Regions from separate parts of the Pseudomonas sp. GL_117 genome, predicted to be linked through region 3. Evidence: predicted binding sites of a transcription regulator. Region 3 holds the regulator's gene; each other region holds the start of a gene.
What was found. The regulator FliA, encoded in region 3, starts transcription of late flagellar genes. The targets are predictions, from matches to a motif close to CTAAAGTTTNNNNNNNNNNNGCCGNTAA.

Region 1 (7,934 bases), 160 kb from region 3:
CAGGTGACGCGATAAAGCTGGCCTGCGACCAGGGCGACTACAAGACCTCACGCGTGTTCATCGAAGATCTGGGAGTGGCCCTGACGCTGGAATCGACCTCGAGCCAAACCCATTACGTAAATGAATACACCGCGCTCGAAGTAGTCCGCTAACCCACCCTGCCTCGACGCACCCGTAGTGAGCGGGCTTGCCCGGGTACAAACCGGGGACATCGTTTACATATCTAACCGGGGACATGGTTTACAGGTTAATACGCATGATCAGGAGGTAACTGATCATGCCCTGGAACCAAGAGTCTCCCATGGATCAACGAATCAAACTGGTCATCGACTGGCTTTCTGGTGACTTCAGCAAAAGCCAGCTAGCTCGGCGCTTCGGCGTCAGTCGACCAACTGTAGATAAATGGATCTCTCGTCACGTTGACGGCGATTTGAAGTCGTTGGCAGAGCTGTCTCGACGACCTCATACCAGCCCAAACAAGACTGACGATGAGATCTTGGCTCGCATAGTGGCGATGAAAGAAACCCACGATAAATGGGGGCCGAAGAAGCTTGTCAGGCTATTACGAATCGAGGATCCGTCAGTCGCCTGGCCATCGCCCAGCACGGCAGGCCAATGGCTTGACCGGCTTGGGCTTGTCAGTAAACGGCGCTTCAAGCGACGGCACAGCACTGCTCACAGGGAAATGCGCGAAGCCAACGAGCCCAACAAGACGTGGTGCGTTGATTACAAGGGGCAGTTCAAGATGCTCAACGCCCAGATGTGCTATCCCCTGACCGTTACGGACCATGCCTCTCGCTTGATTTTGGCCTGCAGGGCTCACCCCAAAATCAAGACCTTGCCCGTCAAACAGGCATTCGAGAGGCTTTTTCAAGAGTACGGGATGCCGGAAGTCATTCGTTCTGACAACGGCGTTCCTTTTGCTTCTCCAGGCCTGGCAAGAATGTCCACACTGGCAGTTTGGTGGATCCGCCTGGGTATTTACCCGGAGCGAACCATGCCGGGAAGACCTGCCCAGAACGGCCGGCACGAACGGATGCATCGTAGTTTGAAGTTTGAGTTGCCACTGGGGAAAAACCTGGTTGAGCAGCAGCTCTTGCTGGAGCATTTTCGACATGAATTCAATTACATACGACCTCACGAGGCGCTGGGCATGAAGCGCCCGGGTGAGGTATATGTGCCGTCTACTCGACCTTATCCAGGATGTCTGCCGGATGTGGAGTATGCCGCGGAAATGAAAGTACGAAGCGTCAGACAGAACGGCTCAATCATGTGGAAAGGAAAGTTGTTGTTTGTAAGCGAAGCGCTATCAGGAGAGCGGATTGCGCTCAAAGAAGTTGAAGATGATGTTTGGGATCTGTACCTGTGTGACTATCCCCTAGGGAGGCTTGGACGAGGCATGAGCCGCGTCCAAGCCTAAAATGTGTAAACGATGTCCCCGGTTTCAGATGTAAAGGATGTCTACGGTTCTACACCGCGCCGGGTGGCGCAGCCGCCCCAAACGATGCGCCGCGGTGTTGCAGGGGGACCGAGGTGCCGGGATTTGGGGCGGCTGCGCCACCCGGCGCGGGGCAAGCCCGCTCACTACAGTGGCCCGTTTGGTGTACATCAGGGGGTTATTTGGCGAATGCGTACTCGCCACCTTGCTCCACTGCCTTGCGATACGCCGGGCGTGCCTGGAATTTCTGCACCCACGCCGCCAGGTGCGGATACGCCGCCAACTTGCCCTGTGCCCCGGCGACTTCGCCAATAAAACTCATCTGAATATCCGCGCCGCTCAACTCATCCCCCAGCAGATACGGCTTCTCCTTGAGCACATCGTTCAGGTACCCCAGGTAATTGGCCACTTCCGCTTCGATGCGCGGATGCAACGGCGCGCCCGCCTCGCCCAGGCGGCCGACATAGAGGTTGAGCATCAACGGCAACATCGCCGAGCCTTCGGCGAAGTGCAGCCATTGCACATACTGGTCGTAGGCGGCGCTGGCCGGGGCCGGTTGCAGGCGGCCGGCGCCGTGGCGGCGGATCAGGTAGTCGATGATCGCGGCGGACTCGATCAGCACCTGGCCGCCGTCCTCGATCACCGGGGATTTGCCCAGCGGGTGGATGGCCTTGAGTTCAGGCGGTGCAAGGTTGGTCTTCGGATCGCGCTGGTAACGTTTGATCTGGTACGGCAGGCCGAGCTCTTCGAGCAGCCAGAGGATGCGCTGCGAGCGGGAGTTGTTGAGGTGGTGGACGGTGATCATAGGGTGGCTCCGCTGGGCGACAGTAAATGACTGAGCAAGAGACTACGCCACTGGCCTGGAGTGCCAGGAAATATATTTCAGTGTGACGGGCGCCATGGTTAGGATGGGGATCGGCTCGTACGGAGAGGCACCATGGATCTGAAATTCAGTCACGTCGACATACTGGTCGAAAACCTCGACGAGGCCTGCGCCTATTACGCGCACATCCTCAAGGCCCGCATCTCCAAGACGTTCGTGTGGGAACGCGGCGGCCTGCACGTGCTGTATGCCGTGGTGCTGCTGGGGCAGGAGCGCTTCATGCTGGTCCAGCCCATTGCGGGGAACTTGCGCGCATTGCTGGACGCCCACGGCGAAGGGATGATTTACCGGCATTGCTACACCACGCCGGACATCGAAATCGCCTACGACGAACTGGTCGCCGCTGGGGTGCAACCCGAAGACGAAAACGGCACGCCGCTCGCCCGCGAGAACCTGCAATCGCCGTCCGGCGGACGCATCATCTGGTTGCCCAAGCGGTTCGGGCATTTCTCCATGGAAATCCTCGAAGCGGCAACGCTGGAAGCCTTTATTGCAGAGGCATTTGACTGATCGCCGCCCGCTCCCATCGAAATGCTGAAAGGCACTCAAAGATGGGAAGAGGCTCGCCCCCTCCCACACAAGCGCGCGACACAAACAGAGATCAGCTCAACCGGAACCGTGCAGTGTTGTCACTCAACGCCTGGCTGCCCTTGCTCAACGTATCGGCCGCCTGGTTGACCGCCCGTGCACCGTCAAGCAAGCGCCCCGCCGCCTGGTCCACCTGCTGGATATTGCCGCTGACTTCATCCGCCGTCGCGGCCTGTTCTTCTACCGCCGTGGCGATCTGCGCCAGGGTGTCGGTGACGTTCTGCACCGCGCCGGCGATCTCGCCCAGGCGCGTGCCGAGCCCGGTGACGGACTCGGCATCGGTCAGCGCTTGCTCGCACGCGGCGCCCATCAGGGTGACCGCCTGGCTCACCGTCGCGCGCAGGCTGTCCACGGTGCTGGCGATCTGCGCGGTGGAGGCCTGGGTGCGTTGCGACAGGCTGCGCACTTCATCGGCCACCACCGCAAAACCACGGCCCTGTTCGCCGGCGCGGGCGGCTTCGATGGCGGCGTTGAGCGCCAGCAGGTTGGTCTGCTCGGCAATGCCACGGATGGTGTCGACCACCGATTGAATCTGCTGGCCCTGCTGGCTGACTTGCTCCAAGGCATTGGCGGTGTCGGTCAGGCGCCTGTTGAGCTGCTGGATGCTCGCCGTGGTGCGCTGGCTGTCGCGGCTGCTGTCTTCGGCGATGCGCCGGGTCTGCTGGGCGCTGCCCGAGGCTTGTTCGCAACTGCGCGCGACGCCCATGGACGTAGCGGCCAACTGGGTCGCGGCGGCGGCAATCTGGCTGATCTGTTGTTGCTGGTCTTCGACTTCGTTGAGGGTGCTGCCCGATTGCGAATTGAGGGTGAGCACCGCCGAGCCCAATTGCTGGGTCTCGTGATTGACCCCCAGCAGGCTGGTGCGCAATTGCACCACTGCGACGTTCAGCGCAGTGCTGATCGCCGCCAGTTCGTCACGCCCTTGCACCGCCACTTCCACACACAGGTTGCCGTCACGCAGCGACTCCGCCAGGGTGGTGATGCCACTGGCGCTGCGGCGGATCGAGGCTTGCAGGCACATAAACAGGTACAGCGCCGCCAACGCCAGCAGGCTGAACGTCGCCGCCACGGGAATGATCTGCTGCAGCGAGCGGTTGTGGTAATAGCTCAACCGCGCATCCAGGGACTTCAGCGTCTGGTTGCGCAGCGCGCCGAGGCTGTCGAGCATGGTATCGACACTGCTTTCGAACGCTGTGGTATCGAGCTTGATGGTGCCGCCGAACACGCCGTCGTCGAGGACCTTGAGTTGGTTATCCAGGCCTTGCAGGCTGCTGTCGTACTGCGCGGTCCACGCCTCGATGCCCGCGTATTGCTTGGCCTTGAGCGAGGCGGCGGCCTTGACCAACTGATCCCGCGCATCGCCGATGCGACCGCGCAGGTCGCGCATCTGCAAGCGGCTTTGCAGGGTGAACTGGCCAGACGCGATGGACGACTGGCCCACACTGGCCATGCGTCCGATGCGCTCGATCAGGTCGGGGGTGTGCTGGGTGGAAATCTGCATCAGCAGGTAGGTTTCCAGCCATGGGTCGAGGATCAGGCCGGTGTCCAGGGTCACCTGTTCGCGCAGGGTTTGCATCGCAGTCAGGGCTGCGGTGAAGCGATCATAGCCGTCCGGCCACCAGCCCACGGCACGCAAGGCTTGGGAATCCATACCCTTGACCGTGGCCTGCAACGCCTCGAAGCGCGCCAGGATGTCGGCGCTGGCATGCTGGGCCTTGAGCGCCTCGCCGAGGGTTTGCAGGCTTTGCAGCAGCACCGGGAAGTTGGCATCGACCTTGTCCATCGCCGCCTTCGCCGCCGGTGTGGGAGCGTGCAGGATGTCGGCGGCTTTCCAGCGTGCAGCCAGGTTGCGCTGGGCGGTCAGCTGGGCGTCCAGCGCGTCCATCGCCAGCAGTTGGCGCACGCCGGACTGCTCGCTGGAGATCACAGTCAATTTGGCGCGGTAGTCCTGCCCGATCATCCACAGGCTGCCGGCCAGGGGCAGCATGAACAGGAAGAACAGGATCTGGAACTTGCGCGCGAAACCAAAACGGCCGAGTAGGCGGATACCGGGTGATAAAAAGCTGTGCATGTCCGACCACTCCCTAAAACGACCCACGCGGTGCACCGCACGGTGAAGCCTTGAAATGACTAACGGCAAAACGCCATGTCATTGATTAACTTGGCTCAAGCAAGATACGGGCCGTAGGGTGGGAGGCTTGAGTTACGCGGGGTGGCACACAAAAAGCGCACGCCACTTGCCCTGAAATGGGGCAAAAGCACTCAGTACCGCTCACAGGCGTAACCATTGGTACAAAACAACGGATGTGGAGCGGGCCCTGGTGCCAGTCAGTCAGGGGCGAACACTGTGCTTGTGGAGAGGGTGCAAGCGGCCTCGCCACATTTTTTCACTCGCCTTTCAACAGTGCGGTGATCCAGCTGACGTGCCGCGCAAGCGCTTGCAACTTGTCCTCAAGCCCCGCCTGGCGCGCCTGTTCAAGGCTGGCCAAGGTCTTTTGTTTCTCGCGCAGCGTACGTTGCCACTTGGCCAAAAACACCGGGCTGCGTGCCTGCAAGTGCAACGGGCCGAAGTATAGTTGCTCGGCGCTGTAGCGCATGGGCTCGCCGCGCTCGGCGACGATGATTTCGTAGTAGAAGCGGTTCTCGTGCAGCAACTCCTCGTGAAGGATGGCGTAGCCGTTGTCCATCAACCATTGGCGTAACGGTTGCTCACCGCCGTTGGGTTGCAGGACCAGCCGCTCGCGGCCGTTCAGGTGCGCCTTGCCGCTGGCGAGAATGTCGCGGATGGTTTCGCCGCCCATGCCGCACAGGCTGATCGCGGTGATGCCGTCTTGCGGCTCGATGGCCGCCAAGCCTTTGGCCAGACGTACGCTGACCTGTTGTTCCAGGCCGTTGTCACGCACGGTGCGCTGCGCCGCGTGAAAGGGCGTAGCCGCCACCTCGCCCGCCACCGCCGCGGTGATTGCGCCACGGCGTAACAACGCCACCGGCAGGTAAGCGTGGTCGGAGCCGATATCGGCCAGGCGTGCGCCGGCGGGCACGTTCGCCGCCACGCGCTCCAGGCGCATGGATAAAGTGTGTTCGTTCAACTGCCCTACTCTCCCGAAAATCGATCGCGACTGTTGCTCAAGTGCAGCACCATCGCGGCGCGTGCGGCGTCCGGGTCCTGGCGCTTGATCGCATTGAAGATTGCCTCATGCTCCAGGTGCGCCAACTGGCCCAATTGGGCGAAATCCGCGCCGCCGCGCTCGGCGCCCTTGACCTGGGTGCGCGGAATCATCGCATTGCCCAGGTGCAGCATGATTTCGGTGAAGAAGGTATTGCCGGTGGCTTCGGCGATCAACTGGTGAAAGCGCTTGTCTGCTTCCACGCAACTGTCGTTGTTGGCCAGGCAAGCCTGGTAGTCACTCAGCGCCACACGCATGCGCGCCAGTTGTTCATCACTCCTGCGCAGTGCGGCCAGTGCCACCGCCTGCACCTCAAGGCCCAAGCGCAACTCGAGCACGCTGCGCACGCTGGCCACCGTGTCCACATGCAGGCGCAGGCCGGATTGCGCTTGCGGCGCGAGCACAAAGGTGCCGATGCCGTGGCGTGTCTCCACCAGCCCCGAGGCCTGCAACTTGGACAGCGCCTCGCGGACCACGGTACGGCTTACCCCGTGTTCAGCCACGATGGTGGATTCGGATGGCAGCTTTTCACCGGGCTGCAACTGCCCGAGCAGGATGCGCTGGGTCAGCGCGTCGAGCACGCCTTGGGCGAGGTTGTTGGAACGTTTACGGACAGGCGTTCCGTTTTCATTGGGCATCGTTACGGGTCCACGGGGCTGGGCTGGTGGGAGCTTAACACCCTGCCCGCAGACGAGGCCGGGCAGATTCAAAACCCCACCTACTTGTATGATGACTATCTTTTACCTGGCACAAGCTCAAACACATCGCCAAGGCATCCACATCTATTCACACCCGCCAAAAAGCCTAATAAACCCCTGCAAACACTGGTAAATAACCAAAACACCAATAAACCCTACAGCCTTATAAAAACAAAAATCACAGCGCCCGATTGCGGCTTCAAGAAAAGCACTTGTATGATGTCTATCAACAAGACGCACAAACCCGCATAAAAATAATCAGGGGGAGTTTTGAACTGTGACCCATTCAAGCCATGCATCCGCCGCTTCAACCAGTGATCCCGTCCTCGCGCGCGCCGTGAGCAAAGTGAAGCGCCACGTGCTGCCACTGTTCGTGATTATGTTCATCCTCAACTACATCGACCGGGTCAACATCGGCTTCGTGCGCACGCACATGGAGCATGACCTGGGCATCGGCGCAGCGGCCTACGGCTTCGGCGCCGGGTTGTTCTTTATCGGCTACGCGCTCTTCGAAGTGCCCTCCAACATGCTCCTGCAAAAGGTCGGCGCACGGATCTGGCTGACCCGCATCATGTTCACCTGGGGCATCGTCGCCACGCTGATGGCGTTCATCCAGAACGAAACCCACTTCTACATCCTGCGGTTTCTGCTGGGTGTGGCCGAGGCGGGTTTCTTCCCGGGGGTGATCTACTACTTCACCCGCTGGTTGCCCGGCGTTGAGCGCGGCAAGGCCATCGCGATCTTTCTCAGTGGCTCGGCGGTTGCCTCGCTGATTTCCGGCCCCTTGTCGGGGGCGCTGTTGCAGATCGAAGGCTTCGGCCTGCACGGCTGGCAATGGATGTTCGGCATCGAAGGCCTGGCCTCGGTGGCGCTGGGGTTCTTTGTGTGGTTCTGGCTCGACTCCAAGCCTCACGACGCGAAATGGATGAACCGCGAAGAGCAGGACGCACTGGTCAACGCCATCGACCAGGAACAACGCGACCGTGAAGCGCTGAGCACGGTCAAGCCGACCATCGGCAAGCTGCTCAAGGACCGCCAGATCATGCTGTTCTGTGCGTTGTACTTCTGCATCCAGTTGACGATCTACGCCGCGACGTTCTGGCTGCCGAGCATCATCAAGAAGATGGGTGAGTTGAGTGACGTGCAGGTCGGTTTCTTCA
Region 2 (7,934 bases), 1.3 Mb from region 3:
TCACCTGGTTGAGCTGGGTCATCGCTGTGTTGATCTGCGCGACTCCGGCCGCCTGTTCCTCGGACGCGGCGCTGATTTCCTGCACAAGGTCGGACGTCTTGTTGATGGAAGGCACCATTTCGTCGAGCAACTTGCCGGCTTTCTCGGCCATGTCCACGCTGCTGGAGGACAGCTCACCGATTTCCTGGGCGGCTACCTGGCTGCGTTCAGCCAGCTTGCGCACTTCGGCGGCGACCACTGCGAAACCCTTGCCATGCTCGCCGGCCCGGGCGGCCTCGATGGCGGCATTGAGTGCAAGGAGATTGGTCTGGTAGGCGATGTCATCAATGATGCTGATGCGCTGGGCGATTTTCTTCATCGCCACCACTGTCTGCTGTACCGATTCGCCGCCCTCGGTGGCTTCCTTGGCGGCCTTGCTGGCCATGCCATCGGTGACCTTGGCGTTTTCGGTGTTCTGGTTGATGCTGGCGCTCATCTGCTCCACCGACGCACTGGTTTCCTCGACGCTGGCGGCCTGTTCACTGGTGGCCTGGCTCATCGATTGCGCGGTGGCGCTGACCTCCTCGGAGGCGCTGGCCAGGTTATCGGCGGCATTGCGCACTTCACCGATGATATGTGCCAGCTTGCCGACCATGTTGCGCATGGCGTTGAGCACCATGCCGGTTTCATCTTTGCCACCGGGCTCGATATGGGCGTTGAGGTTGCCTTCGGCCAATTGCTCGGCGGCGCTCGCGGCCTGGCGCAACGGGCGGGAAATGATCCGTGCGATGAATACCGCCAGGCCCAGGCCGATCAGCAGGGCCGCGACCAGTACCGCGATGATTGACACACGTGCGCTTTCATACAGCGCCGAGCCTTTGTCGCCGGCGGCGCTCGCGCCGGCGTCGTTGAACTCGACCATTTTCTGCAGCCGAGCGGTCACCTCATCGAAATACCCCCTGGATTCTCCCCTGAGCAAACCGCTCGCCTGGGCGTTCTGGTTCTGGCGAGAAAACTCAAGCACCTGCTTGCTGCTTGCAAGGTAGGCATCCCAAGCGCTTTTGACGCTGGCCAGGAGTTGACGGTCTTCATCGTTGGACAGCAATTGCTCGTAGGTGCCCATGCGGGTTTCGAACTGCTGGCGCGCTTCGGTGGCTTCGTGTTCGGCCTGGGCCTTTTCCTCGGGAATTTCGGTAGCGATGTGGCGGTTTTCTTTCAAACGGTAGTTGGCGGCAAAAAAACGCATGCCGGCGGCTGCGCGCATGGAGGGCATCCAGTTGCCCTTGATGTCCTGGGCCGCATGGTTGACCGCACCGAGCTGGTGGATGGCGAAGCCGCCCATCGCCCCGGTGAGCACCAGGACCAGCAGGAACGAGCTGATCAACTTGGTGGAAATCTTAAGATCGTAGAACCATTTCATCGGGGAACCTCCATGGAATTGCAAATCCGTCAGCGGGCAACGACCGTTGGCGACTGAGGCGCCTGGGTTGTGCGTGCTTCCAGTTGTACGATTTGGTTGAGCAGTACCGGTACATCCAGAATCAAGGCCACCGCGCCGCTGCCCAATATGGTCGAGCCGCTGATGCCGCGCAGTGCGCCGAACAACTTGCCCAGGGGTTTGATCACGGTCTGGAACTCGCCGAGCAGGTCATCGACCACCAGCCCGGCCTTATGCTCGGCATTGCGCACTACCACTACATTCTGACGTCGGGCGACCGGGCCTTCGTGATTGAAGTGATCGCGCAGGTGAACCAGTGGCAACACTTCGCCACGCAGGTCCAGATATCCCGTGTCACGGCTGGACTGGCGCAGGTCTTCATCCAGCTCGATACACTCCTGGACCATGTCCAGCGGAATCACATAGGTGGATTGGTCGATGCCGACCATGAACCCATTGATGATCGCCAGGGTCAGCGGCAAGCGAATGCGCACCACGGTGCCCTTGCCGGGGCGACTGTCGAGGTCGACGGTGCCGCGCAACAAGGTGATATTGCGCTTGACCACGTCCATGCCAACGCCGCGCCCGGACAGGTTGGTCACGGCCTCGGCGGTAGAGAAACCCGCTTCGAAGATCAGGTTGTAGATCTCCTGGTCGGTGAGCAGCGCACCACTGGCCACCAGCCCGCGTTCCTGGGCCTTCTGCAGGATGCGGTCGCGGTTGAGCCCGGCGCCGTCGTCGGCGATCTCAATGACGATGCTCCCCGAGTCATGGTAAGCATTGAGGCTCAGATGGCCCTTCGCCGACTTGCCGGCCGCACGCCGCGCATCGGCGCTTTCGATACCGTGGTCCATGGCATTGCGCAGTAGATGCATCAGCGGGTCGCCGATCTTCTCGACCACGGTCTTGTCCAGTTCGGTTTCCGCACCGCTGATGATCAGTTCGATGTCCTTGCCCAGCTCCTGGCTGATATCGCGCACCACGCGGCGGAAGCGGTTGAACGTGTCGCCGATGGGGATCATGCGCAAGTGCAGGGCGCCATCGAGGATCTCTTCCACCAGCCCCGAGACCGTCGAAGCCGCCTCTTGCAACGGGTCATTGTTAGAGGAGCGGGCCAGCAGGTTAGCGCCGGCGCTGGCGATCACCAACTCGCCGACCAGATTGATCAACTCGTCGAGTTTGTCGGCGTTGACGCGCACGTAATTGCCGTCGCGGGTCTTCACCTCACTGGGCGCCGGACGCGGCGATGCTGCTGGCATAAAGGCGGGCTCGGCCTGGGTGACCAGGTCGCGAGCGATGGCCGTCGTGCGCTCAGGCGCTTCGTCTACGGCGCTGATCTGCACTTCACAGTCATCACGCACAAAGTCGAATACCTCCTTGAGGGTGGCGTGGCTGGCCGTCGAGCGCAGGTCAATCTCGAAGCCCAGATAGCAGCTTTCCGGGTCCCAGCTGGCGGCGGGCGGAATGTGCTGAGTCAAGGTGGTGACCTGCAACAGCGTGCCCAGGGTGTCGAGGTAACGCAGGAACGACAACGGGTCCATGCCGTTGCGGAAGACATCCACGCCGAAGCGCAGGTCAATATGCCAAAGCACTTCCACCGCCGCGTCGTCGCCCACCTCAGCGGTGTCGACGCTGACAACGGTGGTTGGCAGCGGCGAATAGGCACTCAGTGCCTCGCGCAATGCCTCACCGCGCTCCAGCGCGGCGGGCGTCGGCGTCTCACCGCGGTCGGCGACCACTTCGATCAATTCGAGCATGTGGTCACCGCACTTGAGCAGCAGTGCGATCAAAGCGGCGTCCACCGCCACACTGCCTTCGCGCAGGTGGTCGAGCACGTTTTCGACGATATGCGTGAACCCCACGATCGACGCCAGACCGAATAGGCCCGCCGAACCCTTGATGGTGTGGGCGGCGCGGAAAATCGCGCCAATGGCATCCTGGTCGGCGGGCTCGCTTTCCAATTGCAGCAGGGATTGCTCCATGTCCTGCAACAGCTCGCGTGCCTCAACGATGAATGTCTGCTGTGCCTGATCGAGATTGATGCTCACCGGACCTTTCCTTGTCGATCAAAAAACGTGGGAAGCGCTGACTATGAGGCCTCACTGCGACACAGTTGGAGCGCCTGGATGACCACCTGGCTCTGGCCGGTCACGCTCAAGCCTGTACCGCTGATGCCGGCCTCACGCCGGATGACCGCAAGCAACTGCAAGCCGGCGCCATCCATTTCCGTGACCTGGGACAGGTCCAGCTCAAGGCATGGCGACGCGCCGATCTGCGGCAGCAGCGCACCTGCCAGTTCCGCGACGGTGTAAATCGTCAGCTCACCGTCAATGCGCACGCGGGCAGTGTCGTCGAAGGTGTCGATGGTGATCGGCATGGGAGCCTCCCTGGCGCCGGGGTTCAGGGCAGTATCAGTTTGGACACCGCTGCCAGCATCTGCGCCGGCTGGAACGGCTTGACCACCCAGGCCTTGGCGCCAGCGGCCTGACCCTCGGCCTTCTTCGACTCCTGGGACTCAGTGGTCAGCATGATGATAGGCGTGAACTTGTAATTGGCCAGCTTCTTGACCTCCTTGATGAAGGTGATGCCGTCCATGTGGGGCATGTTCACATCGCTGATGATCAGGTGCACCTTCTGCCCGGTGAGCTTGCCCAGGGCATCCCGGCCGTCGCAGGCTTCGATCACGTCGTAACCGGCACTTTTCAAGGCAATACCGACCACCTGCCGCACACTGCTGGAGTCGTCGACCACTAATACATTCTTCGCCATGAGGTACTCCTAAAAGAAAGTAATGTCTTGAGAATTGTGCTGCGCGGCCGCATCGCCATGGTGGATGCGCCGTTGCTCGTCGGTGGCATAGGTGGCTTCCATGCGCGCCAGCCACTGCCGGGCGTCGACGGCGACCGCCTGGTCGGGGGCCAGGCTGGCTTGCAGGAGGTGTTCATGCAAAGCGTGCATGTTGTCGCGCACGTGACTGAGGATCTGGCTGACCCGATCCTGGAATTGCAGGTTGACCAGCACCTCGGTCATCTCATCGCGGATGCCGTAGCTTTCCTGCTTGAGCAGGTCGGCGGAGTCGGCCAGACGCCCGGTGATGTTCTGGAAGCGCTCAAGCACCACTTGAATACTGTTTTCGGATTCGGCCACCGAATGGCTGTCCTGGTCGGCGTTGCTGGACGCAGCGTGCACCAATTGCGTAATGGCGTTATTGATGATGTCGACCTTGGCCGACATCTGCTGGCCGGTTTCACTGGATTTGCTCGACAGGCTGCGCACCGCATCGGCCACCACCGCGAAGCCACGACCGGCCTCACCGGCCCGCGCCGCCTCGATGGCTGCGTTGAGGGCCAGTAGGTTGGTTTGTGCAGCAATCGCCGCCACATCAGCGGCCATGGTGCGCAGTTCGCCGGTGTAGGCGGTCAGGCTGCGGACCTGGGCCAGGGTTTGATCACGACTGCTTTGCGTGGCCTTGAGCGAATTGATCACCTGGCTCAGTTCACTGTCGCTGCGTGCCAGCGCCTCAAGCGGCCCATCGGCGGCGTGCCCATCCAGTTCTCCGGCAGCGTGCTGCGAGGCGTGTACCGTTTCCTGCAAGCGCGTGGCGATCCCGGTAAACCGGTTAGCCAGGCTCACAATCGCTTCTTCGGTCTGATGGCGCGAGCTTTCCACCTGCTTGGCCCAGATCGGCATGGCGCCCAGCAACACCTCATCCAGCTGTGCCCGCGAGGCCATACCGTTGCGCGCCGCGCCCGCGTCGGCCTGAGCCGCCTGCACCTGCGCGATGCCTAGCTGCACGGCGTTACGCTGCGAACTCGCACTCCAGGCGCAGGCACCGAGGCCGATCAGCACCAGTACCGCGCAAGCCGCCAGGTTGGCCGCAGAGGTTGATTGCACCAGTGTCCAAATCACGGCAGGTACCACCGGGATCAAAGCGAACCAGCGAAAACGCGGATGAGCGAGAGGGGGAGTGCGGCTGGATTGACGCTGGGTCATGAGTTCGATCCTTGAACTGTGTTGCGCGTGGAGATGACATACGACTTATCTGCGCCGTGCGTCACAACTTTAGACAACCTAAGTGCCATCTGTCTGATTTATGACCAGCAGGCGACTGTTTCTCGGGTGTACTCACCGCATCCAAATCTCGCATGAGCCAAACCAACGACACCAGCAGGGACAGCTTGCTCCACAAAGGTATTCTTGGCGATTAAAGGCGCCAGTGTCTTAGCGTAGATCGTAATCACCAGGCGCGCTCAAGCCCGAGCGATCGAGCGCCTAGCGTACAGCCACGCAACCGGGCGCCTTGCTATACCGCCGTCGTAACGAGAGCCCGGCCCTCGAACACCTAGGCCGGAAGAGAGGAGGAGGGTGATACCTGTTCGTGGTCGGCCTCGGCCCACTTCAACATGCCATCAAGCACCGGACAAAGCTTTTGTCCCCAAGCCGTCAGGCGGTAGTCCACTCGAGGTGGCTTTTCGTCGTAGACGGTACGTATCACCAGCCCATCTTGCTCCAGCCCCCGCAGTTGTTGAGCCAGCATTTTTTGAGATATGCCACTGACCACGCGTTCGAGATCTGAAAAGCGCTGAACCTTGCCATCGAAGAGATGAAACAAAATGACCAGTTTCCATCTGCCACGCAGTAGTGCAAGTACGGCATTGACATCTTCGGCAGCTGAATCAGGCGTGTAGACCTTGTTATGGCTCATTGGTAGTCACTTACTTTTTCGTGCGTTCTTGTCGAGTTTGGCTGAGGCGCTGATCATGAGTAGCACTTGTCTATCAGGAGAATAACTCGATGAGTATTAGTCGGCATCCAGCCATTGAAGCCTATTTTACAAGTGAGACCGGCACCGACGTCGGCACCTTAAACACAGTATTTACGCAGGATGCGACAGTCCTGGATGAAGGAAAAACCATCGTGGGTATTGATGCCATCACCGCATGGAGAGCGGCAGCGAAAGCGAAGTACCAATACACGGCCGAACCCGTGGACAGTCAGGAGGATGAGGCAAAGTCGGTGATCAGCGTGCGGCTCTCCGGTAATTTTCCCGGCAGTCCTGCGGTAGTGACATACACCTTCAGTGTTCATGATGGAAAGATAAACGCCCTTGAGATTGGTTGATGACTGTCGGCAATGGGTTGGAAGGTTGTCGCGATCCCGTATCCGGACGTGACCACGGGTGGTTGAAGGTCTACAAAAAACCGCACACCGGCGAAGTCGTCGAAACCAAAGGCGGCAATCACAAGACCTTGAAAGAATGGAAAGCAGAACACGGCTCCGCCACAGTTGAGTCCTGGCTGACAAAGTGAGTTTGGTTTGAGTACAAGGGGCCCTTCGGGGCCTTTTTTATTGGATGCATTATCAGTCGCTGCCCACCCTGGCCCAGAATTCTTCGGCAGTTGGGCTGAGTGGCGCTGCTGGACGGGTCAGGTGAATTTCCAGATAGCAAGGTGGTTCAGCATTATTGCTCCAGCATTAACGTGCGCCAGACTATGGTTGGAGGCGTTGGCGGAGCGGGTTTGGACGGCGGCTCAAATTTTCCTGGCGGTGAAACAGGGTTACTACAGGACACTTCTGACAAGTGGGCTTCACGTATCGCTGTACCAGAACTCTCGTCTGGCAGAAGGGTCGAGTCACAGACCAGTGAGACAACGCTACCTGCCTGACCTTGATCTGATTCATGGGGTGGCACGGATTTGCGTGTCTTCAGATTATCGACAGTCATTCGCTTGTTTCCTGACCTGCTCGCACGCATCGAAATGCGATAAACGTAAACCCTCGTCCAGGGTTTTGGTTATTGATTGCCTGCTTGGTCATATGATCTTGATGACCACCTTGCCTTTGGCTCTGCCACGTTCGACATAGCTCAATGCCTCAGCCGTTGCTTCGAAAGGGAAGGCGCGGTCGATCACTGGTGTGATAGCGCCGGACTCGACAAGCGCAGTGATATTTTCCAACTGGGCGCCGCTCGCACGCATGAACACGAACGCATAGTTGATGCCTTGCTTGCGGGCTTTTCTGCGTATGCCGCTGCTTAACAGACGCATGACCCAGCCCAGTCCCCAGAACAGCTTTTGCTCCCGTGCGAACTCTGCCGTCGGCGGCCCTGAGATGGAGATAAGCTGGCCACCAGGCTTGAGAATGCTGAGTGATTTTTCCAGGTCGACAGGGCCTAGGCTGTTTAATACGACATCGTAGTCGCGCAAGACGTTTTCGAAGTTTTGCTGCTTGTAATCGATGACAACGTCCGCCCCTAATGCCTTGACCCAATCCACGTTACTTGTGCTGGTCGTAGTGGCAACGAAAGCACCTAGATGCTTTGCAAGCTGGATGGCAATTGTGCCGACACCACCGGAACCCGCGTGGATAAAGACTTTTTGCCCCTTTTTCAACCGGGCTGTATCAACCAACACCTGCCAGGCGGTCAGCGCAACCAAGGGAAGAGAAGCAGCTTCTTCCATGGAGATATTTTTGGGTTTCAGCGCAAGAGCACTTTCATCCACCGCAATCAGCTCGG
Region 3 (7,934 bases):
GCGGACCTTCACCCTTGGCGAGATGTTTTTGTGGATCTTTTTCCGAGAGGATCGCTTCGCGGTCATGTTCGATGCCGGCAAAACGGTCAACCTGGCCTGCCATGAGCACCAATTTGAGCAAATTGCTTTCCACTTCGGTGACCAATTGGGTCACACGCTTGATCACCTGACCGGTGAGGTCCTGGTAATCCTGGGCCAGCAGAATGTCATTGAGGTTGCTGGAAACCATGCGGTTTTCCTGCTCACTGCGTGACAGGAAACCTTCGACCCGACGTGCCAACTCACGAAACTCTTCGGCCCCGACTTCGCGGCGCATGAAGCGACCCCAGTCGTGGCTCAAGGCCTGGGCTTCGGTGGCCATGCCGTTGACCAGAGGCGTGGCGTTTTCCACCAGGTCCATGGTGCGGTTGGCCGCCGCCTCAGTCAGCCTGACCACATAGGACAGGCGCTCGGTGGCATCGGTGATCTGCGAGATCTCTTCGGCCTGGGGCATGTGCGGGTCGATCTGGAAATTGACGATCGCACTATGCAGCTCACGCGTGAGCTTGCCCACTTCCTGGTACAGGCCGCGGTCACGGGTCTGGTTGAGCTCATGGATCAACTGCACCGCGTCGCCGAACTGGCCTCTCTCAAGGCAGTCGACCAACTGGTGAGCATGCTTTTTCAGGGTCGACTCGAAGTCTCCCTGTGATGTTTCTTTATGCTCCATAGCTCCCCCGCGATGGCATTAGCCGTGGATGCGTTCGAAGATTTTTTCGATCTTCTCTTTCAAGGCCAATGCAGTGAAAGGTTTGACCACGTAACCGTTTACCCCGGCTTGGGCGGCTTCGATGATCTGTTCACGCTTGGCTTCGGCGGTCACCATCAGCACGGGCAGGCCGCGCAGCTTTTCGTCGGCACGCACGTGACGCAGCAGGTCGATACCGGTCATGCCCGGCATGTTCCAGTCGGTTACCAGAAAGTCGATGCTCCCGCTGTTGAGGATCGGAATCGCCGTAAGGCCGTCATCCGCCTCGACCGTGTTTGTGAACCCAAGGTCACGCAACAGGTTTTTAATGATCCGCCGCATCGTTGAGAAGTCATCAACGATGAGGATTTTCATGTTCTTGTCCAATTCGACCTCCAAGCAGTCTTAAACGCGCCCAGCACCTGGACGCGCCATTTCAATCAACAGGCGTTACACAAAAAGGACTGCCCAGGGCACCACGGCGCAAAACCGCAAAAGCGTCACGCCTTCACGGTCTCGTCTGCAGTGTCCCCACACTGCCTGTCAGCGCGCGCGCCACTCTCCCAACCGCCCCCGCAAGCGGGCTGCGCACTGGCTATGCAGCTGGCTGACACGCGATTCGCTGACCCCCAGGACCTCACCGATTTCCTTGAGGTTCAGCTCTTCGTCGTAGTACAGCGCCAACACCAGTCGCTCACGCTCCGGCAAATTGGCAATCGCGTCCGCCAACGCGCCCTGGAAGCGTTCATCCTCCAGGTCGCGCGACGGCTCAAGATGTGCACTCGCGCCGTCCTCGTGCAGCCCTTCGTGTTCGCCGTCCTGTAGCAGGTCGTCGAAGCTGAACAGGCGGCTGCCCAAGGTATCGTTCAAAATCCCGTAATAATCGTCGAGACTCAATTGGAGTTCGGCCGCAACTTCGTGATCTTTAGCGTCGCGACCGGTTTTTGCTTCAATTGCGCGAATTGCGTCACTGACCATGCGCGTATTGCGGTGTACCGACCGCGGCGCCCAATCACCTTTACGCACCTCATCGAGCATCGCGCCACGGATACGGATGCCCGCGTACGTCTCGAAACTGGCACCCTTGCTCGCATCGTATTTGGTCGACACTTCAAGCAGGCCGATCATGCCGGCCTGGATCAAGTCTTCGACCTGCACACTCGCCGGCAGGCGCGCCAGCAGGTGATAGGCGATGCGCTTGACCAGCGGCGCATAGCGCTCGATCAATTCGCCCTGGCTGTCACGTGCCGACTTCTTGTAAAGGTTGTAGCCGCTGGATGTCATAGCACAGGTCCCGCGCTCGTCTGATGCACCAATCGCTCGACGAAAAACTCCAGATGCCCCCGGGGATTGGCGGGCAATGGCCAAGTATCGACCTTCTGAGCAATAGCCTTGAACGCCAGTGCGCACTTCGAACGAGGGAACGCTTCATAGACCGCACGCTGCTTTTGCACGGCCTTGCGCACACACTCGTCATAGGGAACTGCGCCTACGTATTGTAAGGCGACATCGAGAAAGCGATCCGTGACCTTGGTCAACTTGGCGAACAGGTTGCGCCCTTCCTGCGGGCTCTGGGCCATGTTGGCCAGGACGCGGAAGCGGTTCATGCCGTAGTCACGGTTAAGCAATTTGATCAGGGCGTAGGCATCGGTGATCGAGGTGGGTTCATCGCAGACCACCAGCAAGACTTCCTGCGCGGCGCGCACGAAGCTGACCACCGACTCGCCGATCCCGGCGGCGGTGTCGATCACCAGCACGTCGAGGTTGTCGCCAATGTCGCTGAACGCCTGGATCAGGCCGGCATGCTGCGCCGGGCTCAAGTGCACCATGCTCTGGGTGCCGGAGGCAGCCGGTACGATGCGGATCCCGCCAGGACCCTGGAGCAGCACATCACGCAGCTCGCAGCGGCCCTCGATCACATCGGCGAGGGTGTGTTTGGGCGTCAGCCCCAGCAGAACGTCGACATTCGCCAGACCCAGGTCAGCATCCAGCAACATGACCCGACGGCCAAGCTCTGCCAGGGCCAGGGACAAATTCACTGACACGTTAGTTTTCCCGACGCCACCTTTGCCGCCGGTCACCGCGATCACCTGTACGGGATGCATGCTGCCCATTTTATTTCTTTACCTTGTCTTGCTTAGACGCAGGCTACATGGCTTGGCCGCGTGAATCGCTTGCAGACCAACGATGTAGATACATTTCACGGTGTTCGCCCTGCCCTCAACCCACCCGCTTTGCCGGGTTGTGGTAGAGGTCGGCGAACATATCGGCCATCGCTTCCTCGCTAGGCTCTTCTTGCATTTGCACGCTGACAGCGCGGCTGACCAACTGATGACGGCGCGGCAGATGCAAATCATCCGGGATCCGCGGCCCGTCGGTCAGGTAGGCGACCGGTAATTCATGGCTGATCGCCAGGCTCAATACTTCGCCCAGGCTCGCCGTCTCATCCAGTTTAGTCAGGATGCAGCCGGCCAGGCCGCAACGTTTGTAGCTGTGGTATGCAGCGGTAAGAACCTGTTTCTGGCTGGTGGTTGCAAGCACCAGGTAATTTTTCGACTTGATGCCACGCCCGGCCAGGCTTTCCAGTTGCATGCGCAGCGCCGGATCGCTGGCCTGCAGGCCGGCGGTGTCGATCAGCACCACGCGCTTGCGCAGCAGCGGATCGAGGGCGTTGGCCAGGGACTGGCCCGGGTCGACGTGGGTCACCGACACATTGAGGATACGGCCCAGGGTCTTGAGCTGCTCCTGGGCGCCGATGCGGTAGCTGTCCATGCTCACCAGCGCGATGTTGTGCGCGCCGTACTTGAGCACATAACGCGCGGCCAGCTTGGCCAGTGTGGTGGTCTTGCCCATGCCGGCAGGGCCGACCATGGCGATCACACCGCCCTCTTCCAGGGGCTCGATTTCCGGGGTGACGATCATCCGCGCCAGGTGCGCCAGCAGCATGCGCCAGGCCTGGCGAGGCTCGTCGATTTCGGTGGTCAGTGCCAGCAGGTCGCGGGACAACGGGCCGGACAGGCCGATGCGTTGCAGGCGGCGCCACAGGTTGGCCTGGGCCGGCTTGCTGCCTTGCAACTGTGTCCACGCCAGGGAGCCCAGCTGCACTTCCAGCAGCTCACGCAGGCCATTGAGTTCAAAGCGCATCGAGTCAAACACACGCTGGTCGACTGCGCCCGCCGGTGGCGGCGCTGCAGGACGCGGTGGTTCGGTGAAGGTGGGCTCAACCAAGGGCTCCGCAGCGGTCAACGGCAGGCCGGCGAACAACTGGCGATTGGTGGTGGCATCGCTGTCGCCGCGCATGCTCAGTTCGGCCTGGGCCGACACAATGCGCGAGGCGGTCTTGCGCAGCTCGTCTTCGAGTTCCATGTTCGGCACACGCGGCGCCAGCGCCGAAGGCGTGTAATCCAGGGCAGCCGTCAGCTCGACACCGCCGGCAATACGACGGTTACCGATAATCGCGGCATCGGCGCCCAGCTCATCACGCACCAGTTTCATGGCCTGACGCATATCGGCGGCGAAAAAACGCTTCACTTGCATAACCCACTACCTCAGCCGTTGGGCCCTACTGTCGCGACGATAGTCACTTGCTTGTTGTCAGGAATTTCCTGATAAGCCAAAACGTGCAAATTCGGAACTGCCAGGCGTCCAAACCGCGACAACATCGCCCGGACGGGGCCGGCCACCAGCAGAATCACCGGATGGCCCTGCATTTCCTGGCGTTGTGCGGCGTCGATCAACGAACGCTGCAGTTTTTCAGCCATGCTTGGCTCCAGCAGAACGCCCTCTTCCTGGCCTTGTCCTGCCTTCTGAATACTATTGAGCAATATTTGTTCCAACCTTGGCTCCAAGGTGATCACAGGCAGCTCAGACTCAGTCCCTACAATGCTTTGCACGATGGCGCGAGACAATCCGACACGCACCGCCGCCACCAGCGCGGCGGTATCTTGACTCTTGGCGGCATTGTTGGCGATGGCCTCGGCGATGCTGCGAATGTCGCGCACCGGCACCTGTTCGGCCAGCAGCGCCTGCAACACCTTGAGCAACTGCGACAGCGACAGCACGCCCGGCACCAGCTCTTCGGCGAGTTTTGGCGAAGCCTTGGCCAGCAAACCCATCAATTGCTGGACTTCCTCGTGGCCGATCAGCTCGTGGGAGTGCTTGTACAAGATCTGGTTAAGGTGGGTGGCGACCACGGTGCTGGCGTCAACCACGGTGTAGCCCAGGGACTGCGCCTGGCTGCGCTGGCTGATTTCGATCCACACCGCTTCCAGGCCAAAAGCCGGATCTTTGGCGGTAATGCCGTTGAGGCTGCCGAATACCTGGCCGGGGTTGATCGCCAACTCGCGGTCCGGGTAGATCTCGGCTTCGGCGAGGATCACGCCCATCAGGGTCAGGCGGTAGGCACTGGGGGCCAGGTCGAGGTTGTCGCGGATGTGCACGGTGGGCATCAGGAAGCCCAGGTCCTGGGACAATTTCTTGCGCACGCCCTTGATCCGCGCCAGCAGCTGGCCGCCCTGGTTGCGGTCCACCAGCGGGATCAGGCGGTAGCCGACTTCCAGGCCGATCATGTCGATCGGGGTCACGTCGTCCCAGCCCAGCTCCTTGGTTTCCGAGGCGCGGGCCGGGGACGGCAGCAGTTCCTGCTGGCGCGCCACCTCTTGCAGGGCCTGGACCTTGACCGCATTTTGCTTTCTCCAGAACAGGTACGCCGCGCCGCCTGCCAGGGCCGCCATGCTCAGGAACGATACGTGGGGCATGCCCGGCACGATGCCCATGATCGCCATGATGCCCGCCGCCACGGCCAGGGCCTTGGGCGAGGCAAACATCTGCCGGCTGATCTGCTTGCCCATGTCTTCGGAGCCCGAGGCACGGGTCACCATGATCGCGGCAGCTGTGGATAACAACAGTGATGGCAATTGCGCCACTAAACCGTCACCGATGGTCAGCAAGGCGTACACCTTGCCCGCATCGCCAAAGGTCATGCCGTGCTGGAAGATACCGACGGCCATGCCACCGATCAGGTTGATGAACAGAATCAGCAGGCCGGCGATGGCGTCACCGCGCACGAACTTGCTGGCACCGTCCATGGAACCGTAGAACTCGGCTTCCTGGGCGACTTCCAGGCGGCGCGTCTTGGCTTGGTTCTGGTCGATCAGGCCGGCGTTGAGGTCGGCGTCGATCGCCATCTGCTTGCCGGGCATCGCATCGAGGGTGAACCGTGCGCTCACCTCGGAAATCCGCCCGGCACCCTTGGTCACCACGACGAAGTTGATGATCATCAGAATCGCGAACACCACGATACCGACCACGTAGTTACCGCCGATCACCACCTCACCAAAGGCCTGGATCACCTTGCCGGCGGCGGCGTGGCCGTCCTGGCCGTGAAGCATCACCACGCGGGTCGACGCCACGTTGAGCGCCAGGCGCAACAGGGTTGCCACCAGCAGGATCGTGGGGAATACCGCGAAATCCAACGGCCGCAGCGCGTATACGCAGACCAGCAGGACCACGACGGACAGGGCGATGTTGAAGGTGAAGAACACGTCCAGCAGGAACGGCGGCATCGGCAACATCATCATTGCCAGCATCACCAGTAACAGCAACGGCACACCCAGATTGCCCCGCGACAGGTCAGTCAGGGTGCCACGGGCCGTGCTGAACATTTGAGAGCGATCTACCACCGGTATTCCTCGTGTTCCTTGAAGCAAAGTTTTGACGCCAGGAGGCGACTTGAAGGCGGTATTGCAAGAAGCCTTCCAACTTTTACCCAAGTCAGACGAGGAGCGTTTTTTTACACGACCCGTACGTTTGCAGCCTGCGGTCCTTTTTGTCCGGGCGTTATCTCGAACTCGACCTTTTGCCCTTCAGCAAGGCTCTTGAATCCGCTGGCCTCGATCGCCGAATAGTGGACAAAAACATCCGTACCATCTTCCTGCTGGATAAACCCAAAGCCCTTTTCCGCGTTGAACCACTTCACCGTGCCTGTCGCCATTGCCGCTCTCCCGACATCTCATTCAAAAACCCGAGATCAGTGTGACGCTGACTGCAAAGATGCCCCGGGGACGATGAATCCTGCCAAATCGCACCCGCTGCCCAACCTTGAGCCGAACCCCGGCCGAGCTGGTGAGGTCTACCCGCACCTGCTCACTCCCGCCATCCATTGCGATGACCCCTTCCCCTGTCTCACTGCTGTAAAACCTGACGGTTCCGGTCACCCACTTCATTGCTGCCTCGCTGCTTGTTCCTACACGCAGTTTCTGCTGCCATGGAAACGCGGGACGCGCAGGCTGGCTACTGTCAGAGTTGACAGGTCAGCAAGGATTTACGACGAACGGTATGCATGCGATTTCCGTAGTGAGCGGGCTTGCCTGCGCTGGGTGGCGAAGCCGCCCCAAACGGGACGCCGCGATGTTTCAGGAAGGCCGAGGTGTCGGGATTTAGGGCGGCTTCGCCGCCCAGCGCGGGGCAAGCCCGCTCACTACAGGGTAAGGGGAATATCAGGAGTCGCGGCGTAAATCCGGGGGAATCGGCAGGTCCTTGAGCGGATCAGGCCGCTTGCCTTTGCCCGCGCGGTATTGGCGGATCTGATAGACATAGGCCAACACCTGCGCCACCGCCAGGTAAAGCCCGGCCGGGATTTCCTGGTCGAGGTCGGTGGAGTAGAAGATCGACCGCGCCAGTGCCGGCGACTCCAGCAGCAGGATGTCGTTGGCCACGGCGATTTCGCGGATTTTCAGTGCGGTAAAGTCACTGCCCTTGGCCAACAGCATCGGCGCGCCGCCTTTCTCCGGGTCGTACTTGAGCGCCACGGCGTAGTGGGTCGGGTTGGTGATGATCACGTCGGCGTCGGGCACCGAGGCCATCATCTTGCGCTGGGACATTTCCCGCTGCAGTTGGCGGATGCGCTGTTTGACCTCGGGACGCCCTTCCTGGTCCTTGTGTTCATCGCGCACTTCCTGCTTGGTCATCAGCAGTTTCTTGTGGCTTTCCCACAACTGGATCGGCGCATCCACGGCAGCAATGATGATCAGCCCGGCGGCCATCCACAGCGCGCTCCACCCCACCACCTGCACGCTGTGGATGATCGCCGACTCCAGCGGCTCGTGGGCGATGCGCAGCAGGTCGTCGATGTCAGAGGTCAATACCATCAGCGCGACGAACAGGATCAGGATGAATTTGGCCAAGGCCTTGAGCAACTCCACCAGCG

Region 1: the regulator FliA is predicted to act here: its motif matches at 5,085-5,112, upstream of AC3ISR_RS19055 (methyl-accepting chemotaxis protein).
Region 2: the regulator FliA is predicted to act here: its motif matches at 5,456-5,483, upstream of AC3ISR_RS13485 (methyl-accepting chemotaxis protein).

What each region holds. Positions count from the first base shown of each region.
Region 1 is NZ_CM174418.1:4,198,932-4,206,865, forward strand. Features, by position in the region: gene AC3ISR_RS19035 (hypothetical protein) at 1-152, shown strand, start outside; gene AC3ISR_RS19040 (helix-turn-helix domain-containing protein) at 278-1,420, shown strand; gene AC3ISR_RS19045 (glutathione S-transferase family protein) at 1,617-2,243, opposite strand; gene AC3ISR_RS19050 (VOC family protein) at 2,376-2,831, shown strand; gene AC3ISR_RS19055 (methyl-accepting chemotaxis protein) at 2,923-4,980, opposite strand; gene AC3ISR_RS19060 (tRNA (adenine(22)-N(1))-methyltransferase) at 5,297-5,998, opposite strand; gene AC3ISR_RS19065 (FadR/GntR family transcriptional regulator) at 6,004-6,714, opposite strand; gene AC3ISR_RS19070 (MFS transporter) at 7,052-7,934, shown strand, end outside.
Region 2 is NZ_CM174418.1:3,020,539-3,028,472, forward strand. Features, by position in the region: gene AC3ISR_RS13465 (methyl-accepting chemotaxis protein) at 1-1,399, opposite strand, end outside; gene AC3ISR_RS13470 (chemotaxis protein CheA) at 1,429-3,465, opposite strand; gene AC3ISR_RS13475 (STAS domain-containing protein) at 3,507-3,794, opposite strand; gene AC3ISR_RS13480 (response regulator) at 3,818-4,186, opposite strand; gene AC3ISR_RS13485 (methyl-accepting chemotaxis protein) at 4,196-5,410, opposite strand; gene AC3ISR_RS13490 (winged helix-turn-helix transcriptional regulator) at 5,760-6,122, opposite strand; gene AC3ISR_RS13495 (nuclear transport factor 2 family protein) at 6,212-6,538, shown strand; partial or broken gene AC3ISR_RS13500 (transcriptional regulator) at 6,604-6,726, shown strand; gene AC3ISR_RS13505 (NADP-dependent oxidoreductase) at 7,231-7,934, opposite strand, start outside.
Region 3 is NZ_CM174418.1:4,359,201-4,367,134, forward strand. Features, by position in the region: gene AC3ISR_RS19730 (protein phosphatase CheZ) at 1-709, opposite strand, end outside; gene AC3ISR_RS19735 (chemotaxis response regulator CheY) at 728-1,102, opposite strand; gene fliA (RNA polymerase sigma factor FliA) at 1,271-2,011, opposite strand; gene fleN (flagellar synthesis regulator FleN) at 2,008-2,841, opposite strand; gene flhF (flagellar biosynthesis GTPase FlhF) at 2,948-4,264, opposite strand; gene flhA (flagellar biosynthesis protein FlhA) at 4,276-6,390, opposite strand; gene AC3ISR_RS19760 (cold-shock protein) at 6,519-6,719, opposite strand; gene flhB (flagellar biosynthesis protein FlhB) at 7,225-7,934, opposite strand, start outside.